Regions from separate parts of the Actinoallomurus sp. NPDC052308 genome, predicted to be linked through region 2. Evidence: riboswitches for the same ligand, from Rfam matches in the RefSeq annotation. Region 2 holds a riboswitch; the other holds the start of a gene.

Region 1 (14,693 bases), on a different contig from region 2:
ACGGTCACCTTCGCCCCACGGGCCTCGCGCACCTCGACGTGGAGCCGGACTCCGTCGTCGGCCGTCACCGTCAGGGTGCGGAGGTCACCGGGTACCGGAGCCCGGGTCTCCCGCGTCTCCTCGGGAGATCCGCTCATCCACCAGCTGTGTCTGCTCAGGACCTTGGTGATTTCCGCGAATGACATGGCCACCTCCGCCCGTTGCCGCTCCCAGCTTTTTACGGTGGCCCCTAACTCCAGTTTGAGTCATGGTGAAGGTATTTTCAAAGGCAGGGGCCCTGTCGAAGGACCTCACGACGGTCCCGGGCCGGCCACCGACAGCCGGCCGTCCTCCTCGACGACCTCCGTCCCGAACGCCGCGCAGGCGGTGATGAACCGATCCCGGATCCAGGCATGGTCGGTGCCGGTGGCGAGGCGGGTACGGGCGTACTCCAGGGTGAGCGGGGACGCCCTCAGCCCGGTGATCGCGGACCCGGCGATGGTGACGAGGAAGACCAGACCGAGGTCGTTGCGCAGGGCCGGGTCCACGGCGTAGTCGTCGACGAGATCCCCGAGGTCGTACAGCACACGGCCGGACATGCCGTGGAAGACGTGCGCGGAGTGCCCGGCGACCAGGGTCGCCCCGGCGTCGACCAGCGCTCGGGCGGCGGCTCGTACGTAGCGCGGGGGCTCCGTGGTCATGTTGGGGCCCCAGTGCGCCAGCACGAGCACGCGGGCGCCGTCGGCGGACAGTTCGCGGATCCGGCCGGTGAGCCAGTCCGGGACCTCGCGGCGCAGGTCCGCGTACGCGACTCCGGGCCGGTTCTCGCGGGCGGCGAATTCGGCGGGATGGTCCGTGACGCCGAGGACCGCCACCCGCCCGTCCACGGTGTCGAACAGGGCCGGCTCCCGCGCCCGGCGTACGTCGGGACCCGCCCCGACGACCCGGATCCCCACCCTGGCCAGGTGGCCGAGCGTGTCCGTCAGCGCCTCGGGGCCGTAGTCGAGCGCGTGGTTGTTGGCGAGCGTCACACAGTCGATCCCCAGGTCGGCGAGGGTCTCCGCGGCCGCCGGCGGCGCGCGGAAGTGGAACGGTTTTCCGGGGGCGCGCCACGGCTCGCCGCGGGCGGAGACGCAGCACTCGAGGTTGACCATGGACAGGTCGGCGGACCGGAAGATCTCCCGCACCTCGTCGGCGAACATGCCGTACGGGCCGCACGCCGCGATCCGTTCCGCGACCCCGCGTCCCAGCATCGTGTCGCCGCCCAGGGCGACCGTCATGGTCACACCGAACTCCCGCCTCCAGGATGGCCGGGGCGACCGCGCCCGGCCAAGGGACCAAGGTCCCACGGCCGCGATCACCCACCGAGGTCACCCGACCGAGACCCGCCGCGATCGTCCACCGAGGTCGGCGGTCGTCCACAGCCTGTGGACGGAGTCGTACTCTTGGACCCATGCCGGAGCTGCCCGAGGTCGAGTCCCTCGCCGCCTTCCTCCGCGAGCACGCCGTCGGGCGGGCGATCGCACGGATCGACGTGGCGGCCATCTCGTCACTGAAGACGTACGATCCGCCGATCACCGCGCTGAACGGTCTCACGATCACGGGGGTCGACCGCCACGGCAAGTTCCTCGACCTCGACGTCGACGGGATCCACCTCCTCGTCCACCTGTCCCGGGCCGGCTGGCTGCGGTGGAAGGACGCGCTGCCGCCCGCGCCGCCCCGCCCGGGCAAGGGCCCGCTCGCCGTGCGGGTCCACCTCGACGACGGCTCCGGGTTCGACCTCACCGAGGCGGGCACCCAGAAGCGGCTCGCGGTGTACGTCGTGCGCGACCCCGCGGAGGTGCCGGGCGTCCGGTCGCTCGGCCCCGACCCGCTCGGCGCGGACTTCACGGTGGAGACGCTGAGGAAGATCCTCGACGGGCGGCGCACCCAGATCAAGGGGCTGCTGCGCGACCAGAGCGTGATCGCCGGAATCGGCAACGCCTACTCCGACGAGGTCCTGCACGTGGCGCGGATGTCGCCGTTCAAACTGGCCTCGAGCTTCACCGACGAGGACGTCACGACGCTGTACGACGCGATCGTCCACACGCTCGGCGAGGCGGTCGAACGCTCCCGGGGCGTGGCGGCCAAGGACCTCAAGGGCGAGAAGAAAGAGGGCCTGCGGGTGCACGGCCGGGCCGGACAGAAGTGCCCGGTCTGCGGCGACACGATCAAGGAGGTGTCGTTCGCCGACTCCGCCCTGCAGTACTGCCCGACGTGCCAGACCGGCGGCAAGCCCCTGGCGGACCGCCGGATGTCCCGCCTGCTCAAGTGACCGGCGGCCCCGTGCCGCTCAGCCTGCGGGCGGCACCGGGCCGAACAGCGCGACGAGGTTGCCCCACCGCTTGATCTCGCAGCCGTTCTTCCGGTTGAACTGCGCGTCGATCTTCTTGCCGGTCCAGGTGCCCGTGACCGTGGCGGTCTGCGGGCCGCCGAAGATCTGGGTGCACATCTGGCCCTTCGGCGTCGGCGCGAACGGGTCCTGCCCCTTCGCGGCCGCCGCGGCCAGCGCCGCGCACGCCTGGTCGGCCTTGGGCAGGGTCCCGCCCACGGGATCGCAGGTGAGCGTCCAGGTCTTCGGCGCCGACGTCTCCGACGCGCGTACGGTCACGGTCAGCCGGGTCCCGGCCGCCGACCCGGTCGGTGCGGGCGCCGTCGGGGAGGCCGTCGGCGCCGGGGTGCCGGGCGCCGCCGACGCGGTGGGGGTCTCGGAGCCCTTGCTCGGCGCGGCCGTCGCGGAACCGTCCCCGTTCTTGCAACCGCCCAGCGCGAGGGCGGCGACGACGATGCCGGGGATGGCGAGGGTCGCTGGTCGCAGTCTGGATGGAGATTGCCTCATGACGATTCGACTCCGGGCGATGGCTCGTGGTTCCTTTGACGTGTGAACTCTTTCAGGGAACAGATTCCCGCCGTGGAGGTCGCCAAGGTCCCGGACGACGCGTTCCTGCTGGACGTGCGCGAACTGGACGAGTGGAAGGCCGGCCACGCGCCCCGAGCGGTGCACATCCCGCTGAGCCAGCTCGGCGCCCGCGCCTCCGAGGTGCCCACCGGTGAGGACATCTTCGTCATCTGCCGGTCGGGGGCTCGCTCGGCGTCGGTGGTCGCGGCGTTCAACAACGCCGGCTGGAAGACGGCGAACGTCCAGGGCGGCATGCACGCCTGGGAGGCGGCGGGCCGTCCGATGGTCAGCGAATCGGGCGGGGAGCCATACGTCGCCTGACGAGGTACATTTACGGCGGAAAAGTTAAGACCCGCGGGAGCTCGGACCAAGACCGGGCTGAGAGGGCGGCTTCACAGGTGCCGCCGACCGCTCGAACCTGACCGGGTAATGCCGGCGTAGGGAGTGTGCCTTGAGCGCCGCCGTCGAAGAGCGATCGTCTGACAACGAGGCCCCGTACACCCTCGACCAACCCGCACCGAAGGTCCTCAGCTTCTGGGACCAGAGCGCGTTCTGGGCGAACCTGGGCGTGAGCCTTCTCGCCTTCTCCGGGGCGTACACGGTGCTCGCCCCGGACGCCCAGGGCACGCCCCGGCTCCCCATCGTCGCCGGGATCCTCGCCATGGTCGTCGGCACCGCGATCGGCGGGATCATGCTCGGGCTGGCCGCCGTGCCCGGCACCCGCGCCGGCGTTCCGGCGATGATGCTGCTGCGCGGCCTGTTCGGCACCCGCCTGTCGTACGTCCCCACCGTGCTGAACATCCTGCAGATGGTCGGCTGGGGGACGTTCGAGCTGGTCACGATCGCGGGCGCGGCCAAGGAACTCGCCGGCGGCGGCCCGCGCTGGGCGTACGTGGTCGTGGCGGGCGTGATCACGACCGTGCTGACGCTCTGGCCGCTCGGCTCCGTGCGGGTGCTGCGCCGGTACGTCACCGTCGCGGTCGTCCTCGCCCTCGGCTACTTCTACGTCCAGCTCGCCCGGCAGCCGCTGCCGAACCTCACCCACGGCTCGTGGAGTCACTTCTGGATCGGCGCGGACGCCGCGCTGGCCGTCTCCATCTCCTGGGTGCCGATGGCGGCCGACTACACGCGGCACTCGCGCTCCGAGCGGGCGGCGTTCGGCGCCGCGAGCGTGGCGTACGGCCTGACGCAGGTCGTCGCGTACGTCCTCGGGCTGCTGGCGCTCGCGCTCGTCGCCGGCGACTCCTCGAAGGTGTTCGGCCCGTTCCAGCACGTGGCCCTCGGCACGCTGTTCTTCGCGGTCTTCGTCCTGCGCGAGGTCGACCAGTCGTTCGCGAACGTCTACTCGACCGCGGTCTCGATCCAGAACCTCGTGACCCGCGCGGACCGACGGGTGCTCACCGTGGTGCTGGGCGCCCTGACGACGGTGCTCGCGCTCGCGCTGAACATGGACAACTACTCCGGCTTCCTGACGCTGATCGGGTCGGTGTTCGTGCCCATGCTCGGCGTGCTGGCCGTGGACTTCTTCTGCTTCACCGGGCGGCGCGGCTGGGACGTCTCCGACCGGGCGCCCGCCCGCTGGGGGATGATCGTCGCCTGGGCGGCTGGCATCGCGGCGTACCAGCTCATCAACCCCGGCCAGGTCGGCTGGTGGTCCCGCCTGTGGACGCACGCCCAGAGCGCGCTGCACTTCACCCCCTCGGACTGGATGAGCGCCTCATTGCTCTCCTTCGCCGTCGCCGCGGCCGTCACCGCCCTGATCGGCACCATCCACCGCCGCCAGACCACCGCCTGAGGCGTACCGAAGACACCCAGTTCCCCCGAACCCAAGGGCCAGAACTGTCCATAAAGCCTGAAGGCTCGTGGGTTCACCGTGAGGGCCCTTCAGTTCCCGCGAACTCGGGGAATCTGTCCGGGTTCCCCAAATTCAGCAATACCGAAGGGTCTTCCGGCTCGAACCAGGTGGGACTCGTCATAAGGAGATTACGTGCCTGGGCCAGCGGCTACGGCTATCGGGAGACATCGCGGGAGTTGTACCCCTGCAGGTGCGCCGGATGTGCCGATCCGGCCGGTACGAACTCGCCGATATTCCAGCTGATGATCCGGTGCGGGTGAAGGTGGAGCGTTTCGTGGCTGAAGCCGGGAATGAGCGGAGGGTCTTGGGAGACGATCTCGATCCGACCGCGTATCTCGATCCCTCGTCCGGTCTGGCCGATCGGGTTGGGAGTCTCGGCCTGATCGTCAACCACGAAAGAGACCCTGGGGTCAGCCTTGACGTTCCGGAACTTCTGGCTCTTGGACAGCTCGGGGCCGCCGATCTCGATTATGCCGCTGTCGGGGTTGACCCAGAAGGCGACGGGGTGCGCCTGCGGGGCGCCGTCTGGCCCGATAGTGGCCAAACGTCCGAGCGGATGCTCCGTCAGGTACTCCAGCTCGGCATCGGTGAAGGTCATGCATTCAGCCTAAAACCTGAACCAAAGTTGAGGTCAAGGGCCTTAAGCCACCCGCATCGATTTGCCCACACGGCGGCTTTCGATGTCGTCAGCCGGGGTTGGGAGCTGGCGAGTCGAGTCAATCGGACGGACAACGGCGAGGCTCGTCGACCCTCCGGCTCATACATCGACCTGCTCTGTCAGAGATCACGAGCCATGGTCGCGAACCCCCGACGAATTGCCAGAACCGTCACCTAGATGGGCTCAACGCACGGTGACTGACGACCATGGCCGAGAAACAAGACCCCGCCAGTTCCCCCGAACCCAATGGCCAGAACTGTCGAAAGAGCCTGAAGGCTCGTGGGTTCATCGTGAGGACCCTTCGGTTCGCACGAACTCTGGGCTTTCATCGGGTCCAGCCCAAGTAAGCCCAAAACCCACACTGGGATGATCTTGGATTGTGGGGTTCGCAGCGGGAACAGCCGATCAGTCGTTCGCCGACACCGCGCGGTGTGGAAACCGAACGGTCCCGTCCGGATCACCGGACGGGACCGTTCAGGGGCGTGCTCCCGGCGATGGGCGGTTCGATTCGTCAGCCGATGCCGTACGCGTCGATCACCGTCTGGTCGATGAGACCTGGGATCCGCGTGCGCAACGACACGTGCCCAGACGCCGGGTTGGGGACGGAGGCGGTCCACTGGCCGCTGCTCGTCTGGACGGCGATCGGTTTCCAGGTCGCGCCGTCGTCGTATGACGCCCAGAGCTGCGGCGTGCCGCTCGCGGATGGGTCTAGTCCATCCGGTACGAGCGTGATCGTCTGCGGGGTTCCCGCGTGAGCCCGGTTGTCCGCGTCGAGTGTCGTGCGGTAGCGGACGGCTGGCAGGGTGATCTTTCCGCTGTCGCCGACCGTGAGGTCCCATACGACGTGCTGGCGGGTGGCCAGGTCCGACCAGGGTGCCGCACGCCGCGCGTCGACGGTGAGCTGGTATTTGCCTGGGGCGGGCTTTTTCCAGGTCCGTTCGAAGCCGGGCTGGTCGGCGGTCTCCACGACGGTTCCTGTGGCGTCGCGTAGTGTCGAGGTGCCGGTCGTGTAGGAGTACGGTGCCGGGCCGCTCTCCAGATCGGGGCCGGACAGCATCGGGACATCGAGCACCGCGCCGCCTGCGTCGTTGAGATCGAGGTAGCCGGCCGCGGGGCCGAATGGAGCCGCGTTCCACTGCCGGCTGTAGGACCCCGCGCGCGGGAAGACGTCCTGGCGTCCGAAGCCGTCGAGGTTGCCGCCTGCGAATCCGCAGTCGGCGGTGGTGACGCCCTCGTCGCTGCTCCAGGTGAGTCCCGGGGTGAAATACTCGACGCGGCTCGCGGGCAGTGCGCCGATGCCGGCGTAGAGCCCGGCCTGCAGGCCGATGCCCCAGTCCACGGCCGCATGTGTCCCGGCGCAGGCGGGGCCGCCCTCACTCGCGTAGTCGGTTCGTACGGCGGCCAGATCCTTGGTCCGTACGCTCAGTCCCGGATCGGCGGGGATGTCGTCGGCGGTGGTCGCGACGTTGTAGATGTAGGGACTGCCCGTCTGGGCGCCGTTTCGGGTCAGGCGTGCCTGAAGGCGGTAGGTCAGACCGGAGTCGGCCGCCGTCGGCGTGACGTACAGGTCGTTTCCATCGAGCACGATGTCCGCGTCGCCGCCTTCCGGCGAGACGATGACGGCGACCGAGGTCGGCCGGGCGTCCTGCCGGTCGACCGCGACCCGTACCGGTTTTGCCATGCGGGCGTCCAGTATGAGGGAGGCGTCGCTGGTGATGGAGACCTTCGCCAGGTAGATCAGGGTGGTCGACGTCCCGCCGCCCGGTTCGGCGGTGATCACCTGGGTGGTCACCGCGTACTTCCCGTCCGGTACAGAGGTCTCGCCGTGCCCGTTCGTCAGCGCCGCCGAGGAGTCATCTCCTCCGTCCAGTGAGATGAGGTCCACTACGCCGTCGTGATCGTCTGTGGGCGGCTGCCCTGCGCGGTCGAGCACGTCGAGCGTCAGCGTGTGCGTACCGGCGGCAGGCGATCTCGCAGGTCGCGGCGCGGAATGCTGGAACGTCTTGCCGGTCACCACGTCTCCGCGTACGAAACGTCCTGGCGGATTGTGCGCGACCACCACGGGTGCCGCGTGAACCGCCTGCGGGGCCATCACGCCGAGCGCAGGCAGCGTCAGCGCAGCGGCCGTGAACGCCTTTTTCAGAACCATGTCTTCTCTCCTGTTGTCGATCCGGCCGGGCTCAGGGGCGCTGTCCGGGCCGGTCGACGACGCCGGCGGCGAGACGGCTGATGAGAACGTCGATCGCGCCCTCCTTCGTCGTGGCCGTGCCACCGGACCAGATCTCGGTGTGGTCTTTGATCGCGACGTTCCGCTGGCCCAGGTACGCGTAGGTCGCCGGGTCGAGCAGGAGCTCCTGGTTCAACCAGCCCTCAGTGACGTGGGAAACTGCCAGCACCGGTCGTCCGTCGACGTCGACCGCCTTCCGGTCGACCGTCACGTCGGGGAGCTTGGCCACAGCACGGAAGATCGCGGCCTCCTGCGCGGGAGGCATGACGCCGTTGACCAGCATGGAGTTGAAGATGCTGAAGGCCACGGCGTCGTGGTCTGTCTTCTGGCCGGGGCGTTCCTTCCGCGGACCGGACGCTACGGCCTCGTTGCGCACCCAGGCCAGCAACGCGGCCGGGTTGCGCGGCAGCGCCTTGAGGGTGGCGTAATCCGTACGCGGCTGACCCCCCACGGGGCTGACGGCGATCTTGCCGTTCTCCACGGTGGCGACTTTCGTCCCGTCGGCGCGCGTCCATGTCCGGCCGACTCGCGTCTTCAGCGGTGTCCCGGCCGTCTGGACCTGACCATTGATCGGTTTGCCCGGAGACTGGTATCGCACCTCGACGTAGACCCACTGGTCGTTCCGTGGTGCGGTGAAAGGCCGGGCCTGCGCGGCGTCGGCAGCCTGGTCCAGCACGTAGGCGACCGGGGCAGCGGACACACCCGGGGTGCTGGGGCGGTGTTCGCCGCTGTGGGCCGGGCCGTCCACGTACCCGGCCACGGTCACGCCCGCCGCGATCGTGACAGCCAGGGCGCCGACCGCCGCGAGCCGGAAGCCCACCCGCGGCAGCCTGAACCGGCGGACCGGTGCAGGGGCCGCCAGCGGCGCGGCGGCGGCGCGCTCGAGCAGGGCCGCCCTGGCGGCCGAGTGGGCGGCGTCGGAGGGCAGATGCCCCTGCCGCACCGCGCGCAGAACCTTCATGTCGTCATCCATCGGTCAACGGCCCTTCTCTGTGGTCGGTTCGGTCTTTGTCAGTACGGCGCGCAGCTTCTTGCGGGCCCGGTGCAGCCGCACGCGCGCCGTCGCGGCCGGGATGCCGAGAGCCTCCGCTGCCTCTTCGCAGGTCAGCTCAGCCCACGCGACGAGCAGCAGCACGTCCCGGTTCTTGTCGGAGATCTCGGCCAGCGCCGCCATCAGCGGTCCCCGGTGGGCCTGGGCGTCGAGCCGGCCCGTGACGCGGTCCGCGTGGCCCTCACTGATCTCGGTGACATCCGTACGGGCCAGCGCCCGGTACTGGCGCGCCTCGGCCCGCCGATGTCGGGCGATCAGGTTCACCGCGATCCCATACAGCCAGGGCCGGGCGTCCGGACGGGACAGGTCGTAGCGGTCCCGCCGATCGAACGCGATCATGAAAGTCTCCGCCGCCACGTCATCGGCCGTGCTCCGGCCCAGCCGCTCCGCCGCGAAGCCGTAGATCTGGGGGTAGTAGCGGTCGAAGACCTCGGCGAAACACTCGGGCTCCCGCCAGGACCGCTCGATGACCACGGCGTCACCGGCTACATCCGTCGATAGCGCGCGCGTCACCACGGCCATGTCCGAATCCTTCGAATCATCGTCTGCCTTCCGCGCAGCGTGCATGAACGCCCTGATTCACCGATCGGCACAAAACCGTTTCATCGGTCGATCGAAGCACCGCCACGTCCGGCTCGACAGCGTGAACCAACCGACGGTTTCCGCTGCTCGCAGCGGCTGCAAGTTCAGATAACTTGTGTGATCCACCACCCGGGCTCACCGAGACACGGCCGCAGAGACCGCGTCAGGACTGTCCGGACCTCCGACGACCAGCCACCCCTCCGCGCAGCGTCTCGGCTACCAGCTCCACGAACCTCGATGCACAAGCGCCAAGCGCCTAAGCAGTGTGTCGGCCTGCTCGGCGGGCATCTGTCTACTCCTTCGGCCGTCGTCCTTCCGCGCTGGCCGGTGCGTAGGCGGGGGCGCCTCGCATAAACGGTCCTTTGCCAGAGCAAGATCAACTGGGCCTGGTCATCGACGATGTGACGGATGAGGGCGAGCGGATCCGGGTGCGGGCTCGTAGCCGGCAGGTGCCCGTGCCGTGCCCGGGATGCGCCGTCCAGACCGCGCGTGTCCACGCCTGGTGCGAGCGGGTCGTGGCCGATGTCGCCCTCGACGGGCGGCCGGTGGTGGTGAACGTGCGGCTGCGCCGACTGGCCTGCCGCGATTGGCGGTGTCCCCGGCGGACGTTCCGGGAACAGGTGGCTGGGGTGCTGGAGCGGTACCAAAGACGAACCGTGCGCCTGGCCGCCCAGGTCGCCGCCGTGGTGCGGGAGTTAGCCGGCCGGGCCAGCGCCCGCGTGTTGCCCGCGCTGGGGGTACCGATCTCTCGCCATGCCGCGCTGCGGGCGCTGCTGGGTATCGCGCTTCCGCCGGTGCTAACGCCGCGCGTGCTGGGCGTGGATGACTTCTCGTTACGGCGTTCGCGCACCTACGCCACCGTCTTGATCGACGCCGAGACGCGCCAGCGGGTCGATGTCTTGGCCGACCGCAGGTCCGACACTCTTGCCGCGTGGCTGCGTGAGCATCCGGGCGTCGAGATCGTCTGCCGGGACGGCGCCGCCGGCTACGCCGACGCCGTGCACCAGGCGTTGCCCGCTGCCCTGCAGGTCGGGGACCGGTGGCACATCTGGCACAACTTCGCTGAGGCGGCCAGAAAGGAAGTGGCGGTTCACAGCGGTTGCTGGGCCAGCGTCTCCCGAGTGCGCAAACTCAACGGCGGAACGACCACCACCCTCGCCCGGTGGCACCAGGTCCACGACCTACTCGACGCCGGTGTCGGTCTCCTCGAATGCGCCCGGCGGCTGAACCTCGCGCTGAACACCGTCAAACGCTACGCGCGAATCCCCGAGCCCGCCCAGGTGCGGCGGGCGCCGCAGTACCGTCCCACCCTCGTCGACCCACACCGCGAGTACCTGCATAAATGCCGGGCCGAAGACCCCGCGGTCCCCGTCCTTCAGCTTCTTCGCGAGATCTGCGAACGCGGCTACACCGGCAGCCAGAACCTCCTCTACCGCTACATCACCCAAGGCCGCGTCGAAGAGGACCGGCCCGCCATCTCACCCCGCAGGCTCGCCCGCCTCCTGCTCAGCCGCCCCGACACCCTCCGGCCCGACCAGCAAGAACTCCTGGCCAAGACCACCAGCGCCTGCCCGGAGATGAGTCGGCTCGCCGCCTTGGTCCGCGGCTTCGCCCAGCTCCTCACCCCCGCCGACGACAACGCCGGCCGGCTACAGGAGTGGACCAGCACCGCGGAAGAGGCGAACCTGCCCCACGTCCACTCCTTCATCCGCGGTCTGCGACTCGACCAAGACGCCGTCCACGCAGCCCTCACCAGCGAACACCACAACGGCGGAACCGAAGGCGTCAACACCAAGACGAAGCTGATCAAACGGCAGATGTACGGCCGAGCAGGCTTCCACCTGCTACGCCACCGCATCCTCCTCCAGTAGCTCACCCTCGGTTACCACCGAAAGAGCGACAGAGCCGAAAACCGTACAGTCCCCTTCACCCAGCCGTCTCGGTGCAGGGCGGTGATGAGGGCGTCGACGAGCACGGGATCGAACTGCGTGCCCGGGCGGGATCAGCCGGTGGCGGGGATGGGCTTGTCGAGCATCGTGCAGATGGCCGCGGTGACCAGGTCGTCCTCGGCCGTCCCCGCCGCGGTGTCGGTCTTGAGACCGAAGTGGGTGGTGCTCAGTACCGAGACGGTGCGCCGTCCCGACGAGTCGGTGTAGTTGTCGCTGCGGTATCCGGGGAGTGCGCCGTCGTGCCCCCACACGGTGCCGCACGGGGTGTGGACCTCTTCCAGGCCCAGCCCGTAGAAGCGGTTCAGTCCGTTCTCCTCGTCCTCCTGGGTGGTGACCCGCATCTGGGCGAGCAGTGGCTTGGGGAAGAGCCGGCCGGACATCAGAGCCTTGTCGAACCGGGACCAGTCGCTCGTAGTGGAGACGATGGAACCGGCCGCCCCGTCCCACGACTGGTCGATCCCGGTGACGTCGACCCGCTCGCCGCGGGCCGGTCCGACGAAACCGAAACCCGCCGGCGTACCGGGCGGCAGGATGGGCGCGAGGTGCGCCGCGTCGGGCTCATACCCGTGGGCGAACCGGCGGTCGGCGGGGTCGGGTGCGTCGGTGGACAGGTAGGTGTGCCGAAGCCCCAGCGGCCCGGCGATACGGTGCTGGATCAGATCCGCCACGCTGTGTCCGGTGACCTTCTCCACCAGCAGGCCGAGCGCGATGTAGTTGGTGTTGCTGTAGGTCCAGCCCTGACCGGGCGGGAACTCCACCGGCAGCCTCGTGCCCACGGCGAGCAACTGCGCGGCCGTGGGCCGCTCCGTCTGCCGGCCGGTCATCAGCGCCAGCGCCTCGGGTTCGTACGCGTAGTCGGCCAGGCCACTGGTGTGGTTCAGCAGCATCCGCACGGTGATGTTCCGGCCGTTCGGAACGGCTCCGGGAAGCCGATTCTGGATGGGATCGTCCAGCGCGACGCGGTGTTCGGCGACGAGTTGCAAGACCAGCGTCGCGATGATCGTCTTGGTGTTCGAGCCCATCCGGAACTCGTCGTTCTCGGCCAGTGCGTGATCAGGGATGCTCCACGAGGCCTGCCGGACGATGTTGACGACCGGGCCGTGCCCGTCGTCCACCCGGACGATGACCCCTGGGACACCGGCGGCCGTGGCCTTGTCGGCGCTCTCGAACAACTGCCGGGCCAGCGACGCCTGCGCGGTGTCTCTTCCGCCTCTGTGCACCTGCGCCGACGCCGGACCGGCCGCCACGAGACCGACACCGAGTGCCAGCCCCAGCACCGCCGCCATCCGCCGGGAGCCGGTCGAGCCGAGCCCCTTGATCTTCCGTCGTGCCACGCCGGTTCTCCTTCGAGTGCGGTCGTCCATGTCGAAGAAGCTAGAGGCCACCGTGATGCGCTTCGATAGGGCGACGCCCCCGTTGATGGTGGTGCCGGCACCACCCCCGGCGCGCAGGGCACACCGTGCATCGGCGGCGGCTGTGGACTATCGGGAGCGTCCATGCCGCGCCCGCGAGCGGTAGCGGCCGGTCGGCCTTCCTGCGCAGCGATCAGCAGTCGAGAGTGCCGAATAGCCGGGCGCAGCGGCCGTACGGCGGTCATCATGGGTGTACGGAGCGCGGGGAGGCGATCACCATGGCGCAGTGTGAGCACGACTGGGTGCAGACGGCCCCCAACCAGAAACGATGCCGTAAGTGCGGATTGGTGCTGACCTTCGCGTAGGTGTCCCGCGCGAGTGGCACTATGGGCTCCGTGGGCGCCTCGGATGCGATGATGCGCGCGGCGGTGGCCTCTTCCGCCGACGCGATGATCGCGGTGGACGCCGACCTGACCGTCCGGCTGTGGAACCCGGCCGCCGAGCGGGTGTTCGGCTGGGCCGCGGCCGACGTCCTGGGCCGGCGGCTGCGCATCATCCCTGAGGAGCACACCGCGGAGCACCGCGCCGTCCTCGAACGCGTCCGCGAGGGCGGCCACATCTCGTTCCTCACCAGGCGGCTGTACCGCGACGGCCGGCTGCTCGACGTCCGGGCGGTCGTCAGCGCGATGCGCGACGAGGACGGCGGGTTCCTCGGCTGGGTCGGCCTCTACCGGCCGGTGCGGGAGGACGAGGCCGTCCAGCACCAGACCGCCGAGCGCATCCGCCTCGTCCGGCGGCTCAACGACGTGGTCGCCGACCTCAACACCGAGCCGGCGCTGTCGGCGGTGCTGGACCGGGTCACCTCGGGCCTCATCGAGCTGACCGGCGCGGACGCCGCCGGCTTCGTCGTCATCGAGCAGCAGACCAACACGCTGAAGCTCGTCAGCATGACCGGGCTGCCGCGTAATCTGCGCGACTCGACCGCCGACCTGCGCGCCAGCCTCGTCGGCGAGCTGCTCCGCTCCGGGCGTACGGTCATGCTGGCCACCTCCGACACGCGCGCCCTCGGCGACCTGATCTGGTCGGAGCTGGAGGGCCTGCACACGATCGCCGTCGGCATCTCCAACGTCCGGGGCAGCCCGTACGGCGCGCTGTACGCCCTGTTCTCCGGGCGGCGGGCGGGCCACATCGAACTCGAGCTGCTCGAGCTGTTCGCCGGGCACGCGGGCGTGGTGATCGGCAACGCCCTGCACTACGACGAGGCGGTCCGGCAACGCCGGCACGAGCAGGCGGTGATCGAGGCGAGCGCGGACGGCATCGCGGTGCTGGACCGCGACGGCGTCGTCAAACGGTGGAACCCCGCGGCGGAGCGGCTCACCGGCCTGGCCGCCGGGGACGTCATCGGCCGGCCGCTGCCGTTCCCGCTGCCCGATCTGGACGGCGAGCCGACCATCCAGCTCGAGTCCGGCATCTGGCTCAACGTCCTGCACACCGAGATCGAGAGCCACGCCGAGGTGGTCGTGGACTTCCGTGACGTCACCGAGGCCAAGTCCCTCGAGGCGGCCAAGGACCTCTTCCTGTCCATGACCAGCCATGAGCTGCGGACGCCGATCACGGTCGTGCAGGGGTTCGCCAAGACGCTGGTCGACCGCTGGGAGAAGCTCGAGGAGGCGGACCGGCGGCGGGCGGTCGCGACGATCGCCGATCGCGCGGACGCCCTCGGCCGCCTGGTCGACAACCTGCTGTACTCCCGTGCGGTCCCGAACGGGCTCACCGTCACGAGCGAGCCGTTCGACCTGGCCGGGCTGTTGCGCGGCGCGGCGTACGGCTTCCGTGGCGTGTCCGAGCGCCATACCGTGGAGCTGGAGGTCGCCGACGACCTGCCGTCGGCCCTGGGCGACTCGATGGCCACGGACATCATCGTCGGCCAGCTCCTGGAGAACGCCGTCAAGTACTCCCCGGACGGCGGCGTCATCACCGTACGCGCCGGCGTCGAGGGCGACGTGATCGCGGTGACGGTGGAGGACGACGGGATCGGGATCAGGGCGAACGACCGGGAGCGGGTCTTCGAGCGCTTCGTGCAGGGGGAGGCGGGGGACCGT
Region 2 (14,693 bases):
TCCGAGGTAGTTCCCCGAGCCTTCTGCGCCCGGCAGGTCAGGCGTGCTGGTCCTCGTCGGCGACCGCGACGCAGCCGCCGAGGGATAAGCCACGCGTCGAGAGGCAGGAGAAGCCTCGGCCGTCGGCGCTTTGCCGTCGCCGTTGACCGATTGCCGTCGGTGTAGACCGTCCGGCGTCCGGATAGCCGGATTTCCCCGGTCAATGGCGGCGGCAATGTCCAATGCCGGCCGCCTTGGTGGGCGGGGCTCCCCGTGGGCGTGCGGAACGCTCGGGCAACGCGGCACGTTCGGGCGCGCAGATGCCGGTAAAGAGCGATAAGTCGGGCCGCCAGCAGGGGCGTTTCCCGAGGCTTGTGTATGCGGCTCACCCGCGTTACACCGCCGAATCATCCAGAGCGCCGAGAGCGGAAGGCGTCCGGGGTGGCGGTGGCGCGCTCACGCGCCGACCGGCCTGTTCGTAAAGCTTCGTGGTCGATCTGCCTTCGAGCTACCGATCGGTGGTTGGGGCATACCGTCACGAGTGCATCGGCATCGCAGGTCGCCGGTCGGTCGATTCCGCAGAGGGGCACCCGGATCGATCTCGTCCGACGTCACCACGGAGATGCTCGGCCTTTCCAGGGCTTCCGGAATTGTGGCGAGGGTCGGTGTGCCGGATCAGTCTTTCGGCAGTCGATCCGAAGGACGTGACGAGCGTGGACATCGCCCGACTGTACGAGATTCCCCGCAGGTTCGATCTTAAGCTGTTCGCCTATGCGGAGAACGTTTATCTCGTCCGTAATCTGGTAGATCAAGCCGTTGACTCCTGGGGCCTGTCGGAGAACGTCAGATTCGCCGGACAGCTCATCCTCACGGAGCTGGCCACCAACGCGGTGCGGCTCTACGAGGGCAAGGAAGTACACGTGTGGGTCTCCAGCCAGGCCGGCCGGGATCTTCTGGAGCTGGCCGTCTGGGATCCCGACCCCGACAACCTCCCCAAGATCCTTCCGCTGACCGAGTGCGGCGAGTCCGGTCGCGGACTCGCGCTGGCCTACGAGCTGTCCGACCAGCGGCTCGGCTGGTACCGGTCGACGACGGCCCGCGGAAAGGTCGTCTGGGCGCGCGTCGGACCGTAGTCCCGATATGTGGAGCCGTCTGGAGCAGTGCTGGTATGGGGCCGCAGTGCCCGTCTGGGCGAGTTTTCGGGAATCGGCTGCGTTGAGACAACGAAGTATCTACTCTCCGTAAGTAGTCGCTCACGCTGGATATCCAAGGAGAGTCGATGTCGGTCGTCCGGGCTCCGCTCAACCCGAAGGTCTCGCTCTGGCACATGCTCGCCTACCTGCTCAGGTGGGAGCGCGAGAAGAACGGCCTCTCGCTGGCGCAGTGGGGGAAGATCGCCACCGCCGCGCCGTCGACGGTCTCCAACGTCGAGGCGGGACGGAGAAAGATCGACGAGAGGCAGGCAAAGATCATCGATCGCCACTTCCGGACCGGCGGCCTCTTCGAGCTGCTGCTCTGGTACGCCCAGAACGGCCACAACCCCGACTGGGCCCAGTCCGTCACCGCGTACGAGGCCATCGCCCAGCTGATCAGGATCTACCAGGGTCAGTACATTCCAGGACCCTTTCAGACCGAGGACTACGCGCGAGCCCTGCTGCTGGCCAGCAGTGACGGCAAGGATCTCGACGAGACACTCAAGGCCAGGATGGAGCGGCAGACCGCCATCTTGGACAGGCCGGATCCGCCGTACGTCTGGGCGCTACTGGACGAGGAGGTCCTGGACGACTGCATCGGCGGCTTCGAGGTCATGCAGGCACAGCTCCGGTACCTGCTCGAACTGATGCAGCGGCCGAACGTCTCCATTCGCGTCATCCCGCGCTCGACAGGCGCCCATATCGGGAAGGACGGCTCGTTCCGCGTCATCACTGTCGATTCCCGCGATATTGCCTACGCTGGAGCGGCGAGAGGCGGTCGGCTGATCGAGATGTGCGGCGAGGTCGAGCAGTTTCGTATGGACTTCGACCGGATCGGGCAGAAGGCAGCCTCCGAGGACGCCTCACGCGTGCTGATCGAACGGCGATTGGAGGCCACCGAGTGGCGATGCAGTGGCGCAAAAGCTCAGTTAGCACCGGGGTCAACGACGAGGCGTGCGTCGAGGTGGCGTCGCTGACCTCACAGGAGACCGCCGGACTCACGACCGGCGAAGTCGGTCGCTGAGCGATACGGCGCGGCCGGTACGGGCACCGCGGACACCGGGACCGTACGGCCGCGCCTCGGCTTATGACGGCCTACTTGAGCCATTCGGCGGTGGGCCAGGTCTCGCGGCGCCAGGCGCTGTCCCAGAACATCCACTCGTACTCGGTGGCGCGGAAGAAGGCGCGGGTCATCGCCTCGCGGGTCGCCGGGTCGGTGGTCGCGGCCAGGCGGTCGGTGATGTCCTTGGCGCGTTCGGTGGACTCGGCGAAGGCCGGGTCGGAGTAGGTCGCGATCCAGGCGCGGTACGGGTGGTCCTCGACGTCGGCGGTGTTCTCGAGCAGGGCGGTCCCGACGTCCTGGTACACCCAGAAGCACGGCAGTACCGCCGCCGCCAGCACCGGGTACGGGTCGGCGAGGGCCGTCGCCTGGAGGAAGGACGCGTAGCCGAGGCAGGTGGGGGAGGTGTCGATGCCCGCCAGGTCGTCGGCGGTCAGGCCGAACTCCTCGATGTACCCGGCGTGCAGCGTACGCTCCGCCGCCAGCGCGGCGTGCGCGCTCTCGGCGAAGAAGACGGCGTCGTCGGTGTCGGTGGCCCGGGTCGAGGCGACCGCGAGTGCCCGGGAGAACGCCTCCAGGTAGCGGGCGTCCTGCACGATGTAGAAGGCGAACCGTTCGCGGTCCAGCGTGCCCGCGCTGAGGGCGGTGTTGAACGGGTGCTCGTGGATCGCGCGGAGCAGTCGCGCCGAGCGCTTCCACACGTCGTCGCAGAACATCGGGATCTCCTCAGCGGTCGGTGGACGGCACGGCACGGACGCTCGACAGCACCAGGAGAGAACCGGTCATGGCGACGTCCCTTCGCTAGTCCTAGCTAGATCAGGTTCGACGGGTGTGTTCTCAGCCCGGGCCATGCCGGGCACCCCGCGTCACCGCCGACCGTAACAAGGATCGCCCGGGACCTGCCACTCACGGCGGCGCCCGGGGCGGGCCTCCAGCGGGTGCGAGGCCGTCTCCGCCGGCTGCCGCGTCGGCGTGTAAGGAGGCTTGAGCATCACCTTCTGATTCGCGGGTCGTTCGACGCGTATCGTCCAGGCATGGACACCGCTGCTTCACCCCGCGTCCTCGTCATCGGGTTTGACCCGTATCGGGTGCCCGGGCCGTGGGATCCCGAGCCGGTGGCCAAGGCGATCGAGGCGGGACTGACCAAGTTCGCCGAACATGGCGTGGGCGTCGAGACCTGCCTGATCGGCCTTGATGGAAGTGACGACGTGGAAGCGGTCGTCGGGAATGCGCTGCGAGCCCACCGGTGGGAGTGCGTCACCGTCGGCGGTGGCCTGCGGCACTCAGACGATCACGTTGAACTTCTCGAGCAGGTGATCAACCTGGTGCGGCGGCACGCGCCCGATGCGGCCATCGCGTTCAACAGCACCCCGGCCACCACCTACGAGGCCGCTGCCCGTTGGATCGAGTGACGACGGCGAACGACGCGGCTTGAGCGTCAGCTTCTGGCTCGTCGTCGGGATGCTCGACGAGAGCCACTTACGGCCTGACGCGTTCGGGGAACCCGGTCCAGCGCAGGTCGGCCGGGAGGTGGCTCATGTCGTTGAACATCACGATCGTGGGCGGCAGGCCGTCGCGGTACTCGATGACCGTCAGTGCGGTGTTGGCGCTGTTCAGCCCGAGCCACCGTGACGGCGGCGCCTCCAGCGCGTGCCGCACCAGCCACGCGATCGGGTAGGCGTGCGTCACCAGGACCTCGTGCGTGTCGGGCCGGCTCCTTTTCGTGGTCGTGTCGGGGACCTTCGCGAATCGGGCGACCAGGGCCTCGGCGAGCCTCTGGCCCGACGCCGCCTCGGTGTCGTCGTAGCCGTCGAAGAAGCCGGCCCAGGACGGCGGTGTTTCGGCGGCACTGGGGACGTAGGGCACGTGGTCGACGAGTTCGGCGGCCTCGGTCACGGGCACGTTCGGTAGATGCCGGGCGAGTTCGTGCGCGCTTGCCACGGCGCGTGGCAGCGGAGAGTGCCACACGGCGTCGACCGGTACGTCGGCGAGCCGTTCGCCCAGCAGGCCCGCCTGCCGGCGCCCGACGTCGGTGAGCTCCCCGAACGCGTCGGCCGCGCCGTGGCGTGCCAGGTAGAGGTGTCGCGTTGTCATCCGTGGTCAGGGACGCGGTGCCCGTGCGGGCCCGTTCCCATCTCCTCTCGATCTGCAGGGGTGGGTTCGGCGGCTACGTAGGCGAGGTGCGACGCCTGGCGATGGCTCCCGGCCGGGGGCGGAAGCGATCGGTCACGCGTTCGTCCCGGTGACGGTGCCGGCGGTGCCGTCGATGGTGATGACGGCGTCGTCGCGGAGCCTGGCCGTTGCGTTCGGGACGCCGAGGACGGCGGGGATGGCGTGCTCGCGAGCGACGATCGCGGCGTGGGAGAGCGCGCCTCCGGTCTCGGTGACGACGCCGGCGGCGATGCGCAGCAGCGGCGTCCACGCGGGGTCGGTGAAGGGGCAGACAAGGATGTCGCCCGGCCGCACGCGCGCGAAGTCGCCGGGACCGCGGATGATCCTCGCGGTGCCGGTCACGGTCCCGTGGCTGCCCGGTATTCCGTTGAGGGCGGCAGGTGGGGTGTCCGAGGTGCCGGCTGGTGGTGGGGGCGCGGCGGTGACCGGCCGCGCTTGCAGAATCCAGGCGCGGCCGTCGACGATCGCCCACTCGATGTCCTGCGGTCCGCCGAGTACGGCGGCGATCTCCTTGCCCAACGCGGCGAGGTGCGTGGCGGACGCGTCGTCGAGTGCGGGTCGGTGCCGGACACGGGTGGGCACGTCGCGAACGACGAGCCGCGTACCGCGCCGGTCGAGGCGGGTCCGTTTGTCCGTGACGGTGCGTGTGATCGACCCGTCCTCGGCGACGCGATAGGCGTCAGGGGTGACGGTTCCGCCGACGACGCTGGGGCCGAGGCCCCAGGACGCCTCGATCTCGGTCGCGTCGTTCGGGCCCGCGGGCGTGAACATGACCCCGGACACCTCGGCGTCCAGATGGCGCTGGAGGATGACGGCCATCACAAGGTCGTCGGACGGCCGGCCGTCGCGGCCGGAGGCGCCCCGGTAACCCATGGCACGTGGAGACCACAGCGAGGCCCAGCAGGCACGTACGGCATGGGCGACCTCGCCGACCCCGCGCACGGCGAGGAAGCTCTCGTACTGACCGGCCGCCGACGCCTGACCGGTGTCTTCGTTCGCCGCCGACGATCTCACCGCCACGGGCGGATCGCCGAGCTCGTCGAGTGCGCGTCCCAGCGCGTCGACCAGGGGCGCGGGGAGTGGGCGGGCCTGGATCGCCTGCCGCGCCGCGTCAAGGTCGTCCGGCTCGCCGGTGAACCGCCCGAGGCCCAGGTCACCGACAGCGGCCAGGTAAGCGGCGAACGGGACGACGAAGCCGTCAGGAACCGGCAGACCCGCGCGGAGCAGCGCGCCGAGTGCCCCGGCCTTACCTCCGCAGGTATCGGCGGCGGCCTCCATGAGGGGTACGAGCACCGATCCCGCCTTTCAACAGATTGTTGACAACATTCTGTTGAGTCTGCATCATCGGTCGCATGTCACGCAAGCAGGAGATCGCTCACAGCACGCATGTCGACCACCTTCAGGCCCAGCGTGAACAGGACGCGCGTGAGCGTCTACTGGACCTGGGCGCCGACGCGCTCGACGCCCGTCCATGGCGACCATCGCCCGCCCCGCCGTCGGCGGTCGACCTCGTGCAGTTCGCCGTCTGGCGCTGCGCCGACCTGGACCCGGAGGACATCCTGAGCGCGCTCGCCCTCCTGCCCGCCGCACACGCGGAGGTCGAAGGACTCGAATCCGCCCTGCTGTTCATGGCCCGGAGTGCCGGATTGACCTGGGCGCAAATGGCGGACGCGATGGGGTTCAACTCTCCGCAGGCGTGCCAGCAGCGGTACACCCGCCTGGCGGCACGACAGGACGCCGGCTCGTGACGCGGGACTCTTCACTCGGCCTCTTGGTGCTGCACGCGGTGCGCATCACCGGGTTCGCGGACACCCCCGTCGTCGCTCGTCGGTACGGGCTCGACGCGGCCGAGACGAAAGAGACGCTGCTCGACGGCCAGGCACGTGGCTGGGTCGAGCACACCGCCTTCGCCGGCGCCGGAGGTTGGTCGTTGACCGAAGCGGGCCGAGCCGAGAACGAGCGCCTGCTCGCGGCCGAGCTCGCACGCGTCGGCGGCGCCGAGGAGGTCCGTGGCGTCTACCGCGCGTTCCTCCCGCTGAACGCCCTCCTGCTACAGGCCTGCACCGACTGGCAACTCCGGCCCGCCGCCGGCGATCGGCTCGCCGTCAACGACCACTCCGATCCCGCCTGGGACGCCGGAGTCCTCTCCGAGCTCGCGGGCATCGACCGCGCGTTCGTGCCACTCGCAGGCCGGCTCGAGGGCGTCCTCACCCGGTTCCGCGGATACGACGAACGATTCACCGCGGCCCTGGCGCGCGCCCAGGCCGGGGAGGGCGACTGGGTCGACCGCACCGACGTCGACTCCTGCCATCGGGTCTGGTTCGAGCTCCACGAAGACCTCATCGCCACGCTCGGCCTCGACCGGCACGCGGAACCCTGACCCCGGACTCCACGATTCGGCTGTGCACCGGGACCTGCCCCTCGAGGCTCTGAGGCGTGCCGAACGCTCGGCAACCGCGTTCCACGGAAAGGGCAAAGTGTCCATACCGGCACCACGGGCGGACGTTCTCCGAGCATCCGGTACGCCCCCGCACGACGAACCCCAGCGGTGAAACGGAACGGCCCAGGCCAGGTGCCGCTCCGGGGGCCCCGAGCCGAAACTGGCCGCCGAAACCTCGCTCCGGACGATCTTCGTCAGAACGGTTCATTCGCGACCAGTACAACGCAGAGGAGCTGCAGTGCGAGGAGACAGCAGGGGAAACCGCGACCAGAACGGGGTCCCCATCCACGGCAAGGTCCAGCATCGTCAGCTCGGCCGGGCCGTCCAGCGCCGGCTCGAAAACGCCCACCCGGACATGGAGTTCACGAGGTACGGCGTGTTGCGCCCGGCTTCGGGTTCTCCGTCCCAGGGTGAGCAGGGCTAGGACCCCTCCGGCCAACGGCCCGCGCTAGCGGGCAGCGAATCGGTGTCCCGGTGGGGGCGCGTGGCCGACGGCCACGCAGCCCTCCCCGGGACATTCTCGACCGCGGCGCGAGCGCACGGACCCCGGTGCCGGATTCCGGGTGAGCGGCATACCGGGCGATGACTTCTCATGCCGAGCCCTGTCCATACGGGTGGTGTTTCACCGATGGAAGGGACTGTCATGCCTGAACTGCGAACCCTGCTCACCGGCCTGGGGCTGGTCGAGTCGCCTCGATGGCACGAGGACCGCCTCTACGTGTCCGACTGGACTGCCGGCGAGGTCATCGCGGCCGACCTGGACGGCGGCCACGAGGTCGTCGCGAGGGTCGCGTCACTGCCGCTCTGCACGGCCTGGTCGCCCGACGGCCGGCTGTTCATCCTCGATTCGGCCGAGGCCCGGCTGTTGCGCCTGGACGCCGACGGAACGCTCGCGGTCCACGCGGACCTCAGCACGTTCGGCCACGGCTGGAACGACATCGTCATCGACGGTCGCGGCAATGCCTACGTCAACCGGATCGGGTTCGACATGTCCACGGGCGAGGACCCCAGGCCCGGTGACATCACGCTCGTCGGACCGGACGGATCCGCCCGGAAGGTGGCCGACGGCATCGAGTTCCCCAACGGCATGGCCGTCACCGAGGACGACTCGACCCTGATCGTGGCCGACTCGTACGGCACGTCGCTCGTCGGCTTCGACATCCGGCCGGACGGGAGTCTCTCGGAGGGACGGCTGTGGGCGGACCTCCGCGGCGAGGCGCCCGACGGCATCTGCGTCGACGCCGAAGGCGCCGTCTGGTACGCGACGGTCCCGGGCAGGCGCTGCGTTCGGATCCGGCAGGGCGGCGAGATCCTCCGGACGGTCGACCTCGACCGCGGTGCGTTCGCGTGCGCGCTCGGGGGCCCGGACCGGCGCACGCTGTTCATCGCCGCCGCCGAGTGGCCGGGCTGGCCGACGCCGGTACCCCCTGGCAGCGGGCAGGTGCTCGCGACCGAGGTGACGGTCCCGGGCGCGGGCCGGCCCTGACCCGGCGGCGGGTCCCGCCCGCTTCCGACCCCGTTCGCACGCCGAACGTCAACCGGACCGGCGCGTCAGGTCGATCTGGTAGCGGACGAAGCCGCGGTTCTCGGCCATCGCGTCGTACAGCCGCCGGGCGGTGGCGTTCGACTCCTGGGTGTGCCAGTACACCCGGGCACAGCCGTGGGCCTTCGCCCAGTCGGTGACCGCCGTGATCAGTGCGCGGCCGACGCCCTTGCCACGTACGTCCGGAGCGGTGAACAGATCCTGCAGGTAGCAGACGTCGGCGTCCGGCATCGAGGTGCTGGCGTGCGTGAGGAAGTGCACGATCCCGACGAGCCGGCCGTCGAGCTCCGCGCCGAGGGCGTGCATGCGCGTGTCCGCCTGGAACTCGTGCCAGGCCCGCTCGTACATCTCGTCGGGCTCGACCCGCTCGTAGAAGGCGACGTAGCCGCGGAACAGTTCCTCCCAGGAGGCTCTGTCGGACGGAACGAGCCTGCGGACGCTGATCATCGGTCTCCTGCGCGATCTGGTGCGGGCCGGCCACGGCCGAGTTCGGCTCCCGAGCGTACGGACGATCGGCCGGCGCGAACACGGCCACTCGCGCGCGAAAGGGCGAGACCAGTCCCGTCGTCGCAGTGGTGGGGCTGGCCGTACGCGCGAAGCGGGGGATGGCGGCAGTGCGCGGTCGACCGAGGTGTCCGTAATTCGAACGTCCCATGCGCATCTCGACGCACCCCCTCGGACTCATCCGCGCGGCGAACGCGGCGGCGTACCTTCGCGGGTTCGCCTGCTCCGGCATCGCCACCATCCTCATCACGCGGGCGCTGCTGGCGCAGGCCGGCTATCCCAAGGTAGGCAGCGGGAAACTGCACATCGCGCACGCGCTGTGGGGCGGCCTGCTGATGGCGGCGGGCGTGGGCGTCGCCGTCGTGTTCCTCGGCCGGTCGGCGCGGCTGTGGGCCGCGATCACGGGCGGGGTGGGCTTCGGCCTGTTCATCGACGAGATCGGCAAGCTGGTCGACCAGACCGGCTACTTCTACCGGCCGGCCGCCGGACTCATCTACCTGACCTTCGTCGGCCTGGTCCTCATCTCCCAGTGGGTCGGCGCCCGCGCACCGCTCAGCCCGCGCGAGCGTACGGCCAACGCCGCGTCGGCGGCGCTCGCCGGAGTGACCTCGGGACTGACACCGCAGGAGCGCCGGGCGGCCGTCCGACTGGTCGCGGACTTGGACGGCGAGGTGCCGGAGGCACTCCGGCGTCTCCTCGACGCGGTGCCGGAGCGGCGGCCGTACGCGTCAAAACCGGTGCGTACGGCCGCCGCCCGTGTCCGTGTCCTCGCCGGTCGGCTGGCGAGCCGCCGCATCGTCCTCGACGTCGCCGTCCTCTACCTGGTCGCGCAGGGAGCCCTGACGCTCGCCGGAGTGCTCGCCGACGACGTCCTCAGCACCCATCCCGCCGAACGGGAGACGGGCGCGGTCGTGGCCGTGGCCTGCTGTGCCGTCGTCTCGACGGCGCTGAGCGGGTACGGAGTACTGCGGCTCGCGCGCGACCGCCCGACGGCGTTCCGGATGTGCAACGTGGCCGTGCTGCTCGACATCCTCGTCGGACAGGTCTTCAAGTTCACGATCAACCAGTTCGCGGCCTTGTCCGGCCTCGCCATGGATCTCCTCGTCGCCTGGATCATCGCGATCGAATCGCGCAGGCTCAGAACTCCGTGAGCGTCTGCCGACGGTCAGAGGGATGCTTCCGCGGTCGGCTTTCGGGCGAGGAGGAGCCGGTAGCGCGGGCTGCCGTCGTCGCGCCGGCCCAGGGGCGTCAAGGGAACCGTCGTCACGGTGAATCCGGCCGCCGTCAGGTCGTCGCGGACCGCGTGCAGCGGGCAGGTGCGGTAGTACATGACGAACGGGGGACGCCACACGGCGTTCCGGACCCGCATGGCCAGGTCGAATCCGAGCAGCGCCCAGTACCAGCCCGACGTGATGGGCGGCGGCGCGCCGAGGGGGAAGGCGAACAGCCCACCGGGCCGTAGCGCGCGGTAGACCCCGGTGAACAGCGCGGGCCGGTCGGCGGGCAGGAAGTGCCCGAGCGCTCCGAAGCTGACCGCCAGGTCGAAGGCCTCGGCGAAGGGCAGGGCCCGGACGTCGGCCCGTACCCACTCGGCGGCCGGGTGCGCACTGCGCGCCTGCTCGAGCATGCCGGTGCTGAAGTCGACGCCCGTGATCCGTCCCTGGCAGACGGCTTCGAGGGTCCGCATGCCCGCGCCGGTGCCGCAGCACACGTCCAGCCCCTGGCCGAACGGCCCGAGCGGGCGCAGAGCGTCGGCGGTCGCGTCGAGAACGCCGTCGGGGGTGCGGAAGGGCGTGTGGTCGAACCGCGGAGCCAGCAGGTCGTAGCCGCGTTCGACCGAGGACAACGCCTGGATCGCCAGTTCACGCAGAGATGGGCCTTGAGGCGAGAACACGGGCCAAGGGTAAGCCGGACCGATCGCTCGGGAAAGCACCGCCCGCGTTGGTGGTCTGTAGGCGAATGCTCGACGGGACGCACATCGACAAGTACGGCACCGGCTCCGACACGCGCCTGCTGACCGGCTCCGGGGTGGCGTCGAACAACGGCACGAAGTCCACGCCGGCGCTGTCGGGCGACATCCTCGGCGACTGGCGCGAGGAGGTGATCTGGCGGACCTCGGACAGCACCGCACTGCGGATCTACACGACGACGGCCGTGACCGACCGCCGGATCGTCACGCTGATGCACGACACGCAGTACCGGACGGCCATCGCCTGGCAGAACACCGCGTACAACCAGCCGCCGCATCCGAGTTCCTTCATCGGGAACGGCATGGCCGAGCCCGCCCCGCCGAACGTCTACACCCCCTGACCCCGAACACGCCGGAACGGCCGTGGCGGGGGCTCCCGCCACGGCCGTTCCCACGGCGTACGCGTCAGATCTTGCCGACGCCCGCGCCGGCGGTGACGGTGGCCTTCACCGTCGAGGCGGACTCGGCCGAGTAGGAGTAGGGGATGCTCGCGACGCTGGAGGAGTTGCGGGTGGTGACGCTGCCCGAGTTCACGAGGTAGTTGTCGCTCGCCTTGAGGTTCCCGTCGGGGGAGTCACCGGTCTGGATGACCGTGGGGGTCTTGACGCCGTCGAAGTAGTTCTTCTCGACGAAGACCCCGGCGTTGCAGGTGGAGGCGACACCGTAGCTGGTGACGGCGCCGTAGTAGTTGTTGAAGACGTGCACGGGGTTGCCGAAGCGGACCCGCGGGTGCCGCTGGGTCGTGCCGTCGAACCAGTTGTGCACGTAGGTCACGCGCAGGTGGCCGATGTCCTCGGACCCGTTGTCGTCGGAGTGGCCGAGCAGCGCGGTCTTGTCGTGGTTGTGGAAGCGGTTCCACGACACGGTCGCGTAGTCGGACGCGCGCTTGATGTCGACGAGTCCGTCGTAGGCGTTGGACAGGTCGTTGTGGTCGATCCACACGTTCGTGGAGTACTGCACGTTGATGGCGTCGTCGGCCGAGCCCGTGAACGTGAGGTTCCGGATGATCACGTTCTTGGCGTTGGTGACGTTGAGCCCGTAGCCGGTGATCTTCCCCGCGGTGCCGACGCCGATGATCGTCTTGTTGGACGTCACCTTCGTCATCGACGACAGGGAGATCGAGGCGTTGACCTTGATGACGTACGAGCCGCTGCGCGAGGCGTAGTCGGTGAGCTGCGACGCGGTGGTCACGGTGACGGTCGTGCCGCCCGCGCCGCCGGTCGTCCCGCCGTTCAGGCTCGCGAAGCCGACGGGGCTGGACTCGTACGCGGCGACGGCCGCCGGGGCGGCCGTCTTGGCGGTCGCGCCGGTGCCGGTCAGCGCGCCGGCTCCGACGGCGAGACCGAGGACCGCGACCGCGCTCAGGGGGCGCAGCGGGAGCCGCCGGGTCCGGGCCGTGCCGTGCGTGTCGTTCCCCATGGGGAACCTCCTCCAGGGGTGGGTGGTGCGGTGGGAGCGTGGCGGAAAAGGTTTTCCTCTCGCAGGGTCGCGCCGTCCGGTGAGAGGCGTCAACGCGCCCCCGCAACCTCGCGCGGCCCTTGTGCCGTCCGCCCTCGTCCCACCAGCGCGAACCCCTGACGGCCCCTTGACGGGACTCTGACATAAGCCGTGAAAGTTTCATTCCGGGTGTCATCCCGCTTCAGCGGAATGGTTCGGGGTCTGGGATGGTTGTTGGCGCTAAGGGCCGGTCGTCCCCTCGGGGAAGGCCGGTCTCGTGCTGCCGGGCGAAGGGACATGGATGTGACGACCACGAATCCCCGCAGAACGGTCCAGGGGGTGGGCCTTCGATCGGAGCGGGGACCCGTGCTGGTCGCGCTCATGCTCAGCACCGGACTCGTCGCGCTGGACAGCACGATGATCGCCACGGCGGTGCCGTCCGTGGTCCACGACCTCGGCGGCTTCACCCAGTTCCCGTGGCTGTTCTCGATCTACCTGCTGACCCAGGCGGTCAGCGTGCCGCTGTACGGGAAGCTGGCCGACGTGTTCGGCCGTAAGCCGATCATGTTCTTCGGCATCGGAGCGTTCCTGCTCGGCTCGGTGCTGTGCGGGGCCGCCTGGAGCATGCTCAGCCTCATCATCTTCCGCGCCGTCCAGGGCATCGGCGCCGGCGCCGTCCAGCCGATGAGCATGACCATGGTCGGCGACATGTACACCGTCGAGGAACGCGCCCGGGTCCAGGGATACCTCGCCAGTGTCTGGGGGATGTCCGCCGTCGTCGGGCCGACCCTCGGCGGCGTGTTCTCCGACTACCTGTCCTGGCGGTGGATCTTCTTCATCAACCTGCCGCTGGGCGCCTTCGCCGCGTTCATGCTCGCCCGGCGCTTCACCGAGTCGGTCGTACGGCGCTCGCACCGTCTGGACTACACCGGTGCCGTCCTGCTCACCATCGGCTGCTCCCTGGTCATCCTCGGCCTGCTGGAAGGCGGGGTCGCCTGGGGCTGGGCCTCGGCGCCCAGCATCCTGATCTTCGCGGTCGGCCTGGCCGCCCTGGTGGCCTTCTGCCTGGTCGAACGGCGGGTGGCCGAGCCGATCCTGCCGCTGTGGGTCTTCCGGCACCGCGTCCTGGTCGGCGCGACCCTGACGTCCGTGGTGGTGGGCGCGGTGACGATCGGGCTGAGCTCGTACGTGCCGACGTACGCCGAGGGCGTGCTGGGCACCAGCGCCCTGGTGGCGGGATTCGCGCTCGCGGCGCTCACGGTCGGCTGGCCGATCGCCGCCTCCCAGGCCGGGCGCATCTACCTGCGCATCGGGTTCCGCGACACCGCGCTGATCGGCAGCGGCGTCGCGGTGGCCGGAACGCTGCTGTGCCTCCCGCTCGGCGTCTCCGCGAAGGTCTGGGAGGTCGCGGCCACGTGCTTCGTGATCGGCGTGGGCCTCGGTTTCACGGCGAGCCCGACGCTGGTCGCCGTGCAGTCGGTCGTGGGGTGGGAGCACCGTGGCGTCGTCACGGGGAACAACATGTTCGGCCGGTCGCTGGGCAGCGCGGTCGGCGCCGCGGTGTTCGGCGCGATCGCCAACGGCACGCTCGCGCACCGGTTCGCCCACCCGCCGACCGCGCTCGCCGGCCGGCTCGGCCGGAACGTCGACGCCACCAGCGTCGTCTCGGCGGGCCGGGGCAAGGATCCGGCGGTCGCGGCGTTCGTCCGGAACTCACTGAACCACGCGAGCCACAACGTGTTCCTCACGCTGGCCGCGCTGGCGATCCTCGGCGTGGTGGCCGTCGCCCTGATGCCGCGCCGGGCCGAGACGCTCGACCTCGGCTGACGCATCGTCGGCGGGCCGAAGGCCCGGGGCGCCACCGGGACCCTCGGCGAGGGCGGTACTCCGTCAGGCCGCCTTCGGCGGGATGCGCCGGGTGACCTCGGCGCGGAGGAGAGCCAGGTCGACCCCGGCGTCGGTGAGGAGGCGGACGGCCAGGCCGTGGTCCTCGCGGAGCAGGCCGAGCAGCATGTGCCCGCTGCCGATGTAGTTGTGTCCGAGGGCGAGGGCCTCTCGCAGCGCGAGCTCCAGGATCTTCTTGGCCCTCTTGGTCAGGGGGATGTGGCCCTTCCTTACCTCGCGGTGGTGGCATCCTCTCGGGTCGAGCGCGCCGGGGCCGAAGCTGGCCTCGGTCGCCTCGCGGACCTGGTCCAGGTCGATGCCGATCGTCGCCAGTGCCTCCGGGTCGAGCCCGTTGTCCGGCGGCCCCGTGAGCAGGGTCATCCGCCGGTCGATGTCGGATCCGGTGACGCCCTGGGCCGTCAGGGCCTGCGCCGCCGGGCCGTGGCCTTCCTCCAGGAAGGCCAGCAGCAGGTGCTCGGAACCGATGAACGGGTGGCGCCGGCGCCGGGCCT

The links. Region 2 has a riboswitch for thiamine pyrophosphate ahead of tenA (thiaminase II). Riboswitches for the same ligand answer to the same signal wherever they lie in the genome.
Region 1: another riboswitch for thiamine pyrophosphate. It lies ahead of AB0L00_RS23730 (cytosine permease); the one in region 2 lies ahead of tenA (thiaminase II).

Annotation. Positions count from the first base shown of each region.
Region 1 covers NZ_JBFAUM010000010.1:17,462-32,154, reverse strand. The annotation lists gene AB0L00_RS23755 (alpha/beta fold hydrolase) at 1-185, opposite strand, end outside; gene AB0L00_RS23750 (CapA family protein) at 291-1,259, opposite strand; gene AB0L00_RS23745 (DNA-formamidopyrimidine glycosylase family protein) at 1,433-2,293, shown strand; gene AB0L00_RS23740 (SSI family serine proteinase inhibitor) at 2,312-2,857, opposite strand; gene AB0L00_RS23735 (rhodanese-like domain-containing protein) at 2,900-3,238, shown strand; TPP riboswitch at 3,262-3,378, shown strand; gene AB0L00_RS23730 (cytosine permease) at 3,369-4,712, shown strand; gene AB0L00_RS23725 (PPOX class F420-dependent oxidoreductase) at 4,927-5,370, opposite strand; gene AB0L00_RS23720 (hypothetical protein) at 5,942-7,579, opposite strand; gene AB0L00_RS23715 (CU044_5270 family protein) at 7,611-8,618, opposite strand; gene AB0L00_RS23710 (RNA polymerase sigma factor) at 8,634-9,230, opposite strand; gene AB0L00_RS23705 (ISL3 family transposase) at 9,653-11,161, shown strand; gene AB0L00_RS23700 (serine hydrolase domain-containing protein) at 11,293-12,573, opposite strand; gene AB0L00_RS23695 (PAS domain S-box protein) at 12,978-14,693, shown strand, end outside.
Region 2 covers NZ_JBFAUM010000014.1:154,641-169,333, forward strand. The annotation lists gene AB0L00_RS28460 (ATP-binding protein) at 693-1,112, shown strand; gene AB0L00_RS28465 (helix-turn-helix transcriptional regulator) at 1,259-2,149, shown strand; gene tenA (thiaminase II) at 2,268-2,948, opposite strand; TPP riboswitch at 3,009-3,106, opposite strand; gene AB0L00_RS28475 (hypothetical protein) at 3,267-3,644, shown strand; gene AB0L00_RS28480 (histidine phosphatase family protein) at 3,712-4,326, opposite strand; gene AB0L00_RS28485 (PEP/pyruvate-binding domain-containing protein) at 4,459-5,697, opposite strand; gene AB0L00_RS28490 (DNA-binding protein) at 5,757-6,152, shown strand; gene AB0L00_RS28495 (transcriptional regulator) at 6,149-6,784, shown strand; gene AB0L00_RS28500 (hypothetical protein) at 7,083-7,268, shown strand; gene AB0L00_RS28505 (SMP-30/gluconolactonase/LRE family protein) at 7,488-8,330, shown strand; gene AB0L00_RS28510 (GNAT family N-acetyltransferase) at 8,379-8,834, opposite strand; gene AB0L00_RS28515 (hypothetical protein) at 9,041-10,042, shown strand; gene AB0L00_RS28520 (methyltransferase domain-containing protein) at 10,057-10,785, opposite strand; partial or broken gene AB0L00_RS28525 (rhamnogalacturonan lyase) at 10,851-11,201, shown strand; gene AB0L00_RS28530 (right-handed parallel beta-helix repeat-containing protein) at 11,266-12,279, opposite strand; gene AB0L00_RS28535 (MDR family MFS transporter) at 12,637-14,124, shown strand; gene AB0L00_RS28540 (Clp protease N-terminal domain-containing protein) at 14,188-14,693, opposite strand, start outside.